DNA from 2 places in the Agromyces sp. PvR057 genome. Region 2 is predicted to be linked to the other one. Evidence: riboswitches for the same ligand, from Rfam matches in the RefSeq annotation. Region 2 holds a riboswitch; the other holds the start of a gene.

Region 1 (2,446 bases), on a different contig from region 2:
GAAGCCCGACGGCATGCTCGTGGTCCCCGCCGACGAGACGGTCGCGTTCCTGCATCCGTTGCCGGTGTCGGCGCTGTGGGGCGTCGGCCGGGTCACCGAGGAGTCGCTGCTGCGACTCGGTCTCCGCACGGTCGGCGACGTCGCGGCCACGCCGCCCGACGCGCTCGAGCGCGCGGTCGGCCCGTCGCTCGCGGCGCGGCTCACGCACCTCGCTCGCGGCGAGGATCCGCGCACGGTGCACACTTCCCGCGTCGAGAAGAGCATCGGGCACGAGCAGACCTTCGGGCACGACCTCGTCGATCCCGTCGAGATCCGCCGCGAGCTGCTGCAGCTCTCGGGCAACGTCGCGGTGCGCCTGCGCAAGGCCGGACTCGTCGCGCGAACGGTCTCGCTCAAGCTCCGATACGGCGACTTCCGCACCCTCACGCGGTCGCGCACCCTCGGGGAGCCGACGGATGTCGCGCGCCGCATCTACGACGAGGCGACGGAGGCGCTCGGCGGGCTCATCGGCGACGGCCAGCGCGTGCGGCTGATCGGCGTGCGCGCCGAGAACCTGCGCGAATCCGGATCGGGTGCGATGCTCTGGGATCCCGACGAGGAGTGGCGCGACGCCGAGCGCACGATCGATCAGGTCTCGGCGAAGTTCGGCCGGGGCGCGCTGCGTCCGGCGTCGCTCGTGCAGCGCGAGCGTGGTCGGCAGCGCGACGTGCGCCCTGCGTCCGACGGCGACCGCGATGGCCGGTCGATCGCCGAGCGCACGGGCACGAGCCGCGATGACGGCGACGGCGACACGCCATTCGATCCGACGGCCGCCGGGTGGGGCTGGTAGCCGCGCCGCCGCACCGGTAGCGTGGCCGTCATGGCTGAACTCGTGCTCGACCTTGCAGAGACCGTCTCCGGCGTCGGAGTGAAGACCTCCTACGGCGAGACGGTCGACATCGACGGCACCAAGCTCGTGCCCGTCGCACTCGGCTACTACGGCTTCGGCGCAGGCAGCGGCAGCGGCGGCTCGACCACCGACCTCCAGGGCAGTGGCGGCGGGGGCGCCGGGCTCTCCGTTCCGCTCGGCGCGTACGTCGGCGAGGCCGGGAGGGTGAGGTTCGAACCGAACGTCATCGGTCTCGTCCTCGTTGCGACGCCCTTCATCTTCGTGGTCGGACACGCGCTCAAGTCGGTGATCCGCGCGCTCAAGCGCTGACCGGGCACGTTCGCCGGCACGTCGTCGCGGGCGAGCGGGACCTCGATCGTCCGGCTGCTCGCGGCGCGCGAGCGCGCGGTGAACCGTGCGTGTACGCTGGTGCACGAACACGGGAGTCCGGTGAGCCGGGCTGAGAGGAAGGTTCTCAACCTTCGACCGTCGAACCTGATCTGGATCATGCCAGCGCAGGGAGGCATCCACATCTCAACAATCCCGTGCCGCTTTCCTTCGAACGAAAGGGCACGCCAGTGCACACGTCCACCAACCCGGCCCCCGCCGCCGCGGCATCCGGAACCTCCGTCACGTCGTCGCACCGCTTCCGCTGGCGCGTCGTCGACATCGTCGTGGCGAGCGTCATCGGCGTCGCCGTCGGCGTCATCTTCTGGGCATGGGGCGTCGTGTGGGGGCCGATCTCGGCGCCGATCGAGGCCCTGCTGCCGGGGCTGCAGGCAGCTCCCGCGGCCGTCTGGGTCATCGCGGGCGTGCTCGGCGGGCTCGTGATCCGCAAGCCGGGCGCCGCGCTCTACACCGAGCTCGTCGCCGCGGTGGTGTCCGCGCTCATCGGCAGCCAGTGGGGCGGGCTGCTCACGATCGAGTCCGGTCTCGTGCAGGGACTCGGGGCCGAGCTCGTCTTCGCGATCTTCCTCTACCGCAACTGGCGGTTCCCGGTCGCGCTGCTCGCGGGCGCCGGTGCCGGCCTCGCGATGGCGATCAACGACCTCGTGCTCTACTACGCCGGCGCAGCGCCGCTGTTCGCGACGATCTACACGATCTCGGCGGTCCTGGGCGGCGCGTTCATCGCGGGCGGGCTCTCGTGGCTCGCCGTGCGCGGGCTCGCGCGGGCCGGGGCGCTCGACCGGTTCGCCGCCGGACGCGAGCTGCGGGCGGTCTAGCCGCCGTGGGCGACGAGACGCTCGCGCCGGCCGCGTCCGTTCGGGCTCGCGGGTGGGGGTGGCGGCACGGCGGTCGTCGCAACCCGGCCGTGCAGCACGTCGACCTCGACATCCGCCCCGGCGAACGCGTGCTGCTGCTCGGCGCATCGGGCGCCGGCAAGTCCACGTTGCTGCACGGCCTGGCCGGCGTGCTCGGCGGCGACGACGACGGCGAGGCGCTCGGCGAGCTGCTCGTCGACGGCCGTCATCCGGCCGCGACGCGCGGCCGAGCCGGGCTCGTGCTGCAGGATCCCGACGCGCAGGTGGTCATGGCGCGGGTCGGCGACGATGTCGCGTTCGGGCTCGAGAACCTCGG
Region 2 (2,446 bases):
CGAGCCGGGGCCGGTCGCGCGCTCGGCCGCGAGCTCGGCGGCGATCGTGTAGACGACGGTGGCCGCGACGGTCGCGACGAACGGGTCGGCGAGCGGCTCAGAGGAGGCGCCGCGGCTCGCGCCGAGGAACGCCGCCGTCACGGCGCCGAGCGCGCACCCGCCGCCCGTGATGCGCGTGAGCAGGGCGTCGCCGTTCGCGATGCGCGCCGTGCGGCGACCGTCGGTGATGAGGTCGACCGGGCCGGACACGGCGACGACCGAGCCGTGCGCGACGGCGAGCGAGGTCGCGGCCTCGGCTGCGGCATCCGTGCTGTCGGAGGCGTCGACGCCGCGCCCGCCGGCGCCCGACCCCGCGAGCGCGATGACCTCGCTCGCGTTGCCGCGGATCGCCGTGGGCCCGGCGGCCACGAGCTCGTGCGCGAGCGCCGTGCGCACGGGCAGCGCGCCGATCGCGACGGGGTCGAGCACCCACGGCGTGCCGGCGACGGATGCCGCGGCGACCGCCTCGCGCGCCGCGTCGCGCTGCTCCTCGGCCGGCGTGCCGAGGTTCACGAGCAGGCCGCCCGCGATGCCGGCGAACAGGCCGGCCTCCTCGCGGATGTCGACCATCGCGGGGGCTGCGCCGATCGCGAGCAGCGCGTTCGCGGTGAAGTTGGTGACGACGCTGTTCGTGACGCACTGCACGAGCGGCGGATGCTCGCGCAGGCGGTCGAGCAGCGCGGCGCTCGCCTCGGCGAGGCGGGCAGGGTCGATGGACAGGCGATCGCTCACGCGACATCCCTTCGCTAGTTCGAACTAGATCAGGTTCGACGGGTGTGTTCTCAGCCGCGATCGCCCGGGCGGGGCTGGAGCGCGGCACCCCGTGTCACTGCCCGACAGCTTACTGCGCCGGGGACTCCCCCCAGTTCGAGGGCGAACCTCGGCTGGGCCATGGCGGCGCGGCGGCGCGCCGACTACGGTTCTCGCAACGTCCCGCCGGGTCGGCGGCGGCCGCCGGACGATCTCCAGCTGCGGCCGTTCGCACCGAGACCGTTCCTCCTCGGGCCCTGGCGGGGCGGTCCGGCGCCGGGCCCACCTCCGCCTCTCTCGTCGCCGCGGTCGCACATGGTCGCGAAGCGGGCGCTGAGGCGACCATTCGCGTCCGTACGACGGCGTCCGGGAGCCTTGCAGATGGCGAGATCGTTGCGGGTCGTGGCAGTCTGGCCGAATGGCAGACGAGGATCCCCGCCCGGCGGCCGCGCACCGCGTCGCCGTGCTCGTGCTCGAGGGCGCCAAGCCGCTCGACGTCGGCATTCCCGCGCAGATCTTCACGACCCGCGCCTCGATGCCGTACGAGGTGCGCGTCTGCGGTGCCGCGCCCGGGCCGGTGACCGGCGGCGACGGGCTCTCGTACCACGTGGCCGACGGGCTCGAGGCGTTCGAGTGGGCCGAGACGATCTTCATCCCGGGCTACCGGCACCCGGATGTCGACGAGCCGCCGGTCGTCGTCGTCGACGCCCTCCGGGCCGCGCACGAGCGGGGTGCGCGCCTCGCCGCGATCTCGACGGGGGCGTTCGCGCTCGCCGCGACCGGGCTGCTCGACGGACGCCGGGCCACGACGCACTGGCACTACACGAAGGCGCTCGCGGCGCGGCATCCGCTCGTGCGGGTCGACGAGAACGTGCTGTTCGTCGACGAGGGGCGCGTGCTCACCTCGGCCGGCGCGGCATCCGGCATCGACCTCTGCCTGCACCTCGTGCGCCGCGACCACGGCGTCGCGCTGTCGAACCACGTCGCCCGCCGGCTCGTGGCCGCGCCGTACCGCAGCGGAGGCCAGGCGCAGTACGTGCCGCGCGCGCTGCCCGACGACCTCGGCGAACTCTTCGCCGCGACCCGGCACTGGGCGATCGAGCACATCGAGGAGCCGCTCACCCTCGCCGACCTGGCCAGGAACGCCAAGGTGTCGACGCGCACCTTCTCGCGGCGCTTCGTCGAGGACACCGGGTACACGCCCATGCAGTGGATCCTGCGCGCCAGGGTCGACCTCGCGCGCGAGCTGCTCGAGCGCACCGACCTCGGCGTGGAGCAGGTCGCCGCGCGCGTCGGACTCGGAACCGGCGCGAACCTGCGCCTGCACTTCCACCGCGTGCTCGGCACCTCGCCGATGGAGTACCGGCACACGTTCCGTGCGTAGCGCCGCTCTGCCACCCCGCCACCCCGTGCCCGTCCCACGACCTCTTGCCGGTTCGCGCCTGGTCCGCAAAGGTCGTCGGGCCGCACATGGTCGTGGGACGGATGCAGGGGGTGGAACGAGCGGGGCGAGCGCCGGCCATGAGTCCCTGACCGGCCGCCCGCGAAAACCGAATTGTGGTTCATTCCAACAAAAAGGTTGCGCGCAGCGCGGGGCATCCCGTACTCTCGCTCTCACGTCGTCGAAGCGCTTCGAATCCATCGGCTCCGACGACCA

Evidence for each region. Region 2 has a riboswitch for thiamine pyrophosphate ahead of thiM (hydroxyethylthiazole kinase). Riboswitches for the same ligand answer to the same signal wherever they lie in the genome.
Region 1: another riboswitch for thiamine pyrophosphate. It lies ahead of ABIC29_RS07285 (ECF transporter S component); the one in region 2 lies ahead of thiM (hydroxyethylthiazole kinase).

Annotation. Positions count from the first base shown of each region.
Region 1 is NZ_JBEPPT010000001.1:1,616,108-1,618,553, forward strand. It holds gene ABIC29_RS07275 (DNA polymerase IV) at 1-829, shown strand, start outside; gene ABIC29_RS07280 (hypothetical protein) at 860-1,198, shown strand; TPP riboswitch at 1,307-1,407, shown strand; gene ABIC29_RS07285 (ECF transporter S component) at 1,447-2,091, shown strand; gene ABIC29_RS07290 (ABC transporter ATP-binding protein) at 2,097-2,446, shown strand, end outside.
Region 2 is NZ_JBEPPT010000002.1:138,934-141,379, forward strand. It holds gene thiM (hydroxyethylthiazole kinase) at 1-771, opposite strand, end outside; TPP riboswitch at 761-873, opposite strand; gene ABIC29_RS09860 (GlxA family transcriptional regulator) at 1,208-2,173, shown strand.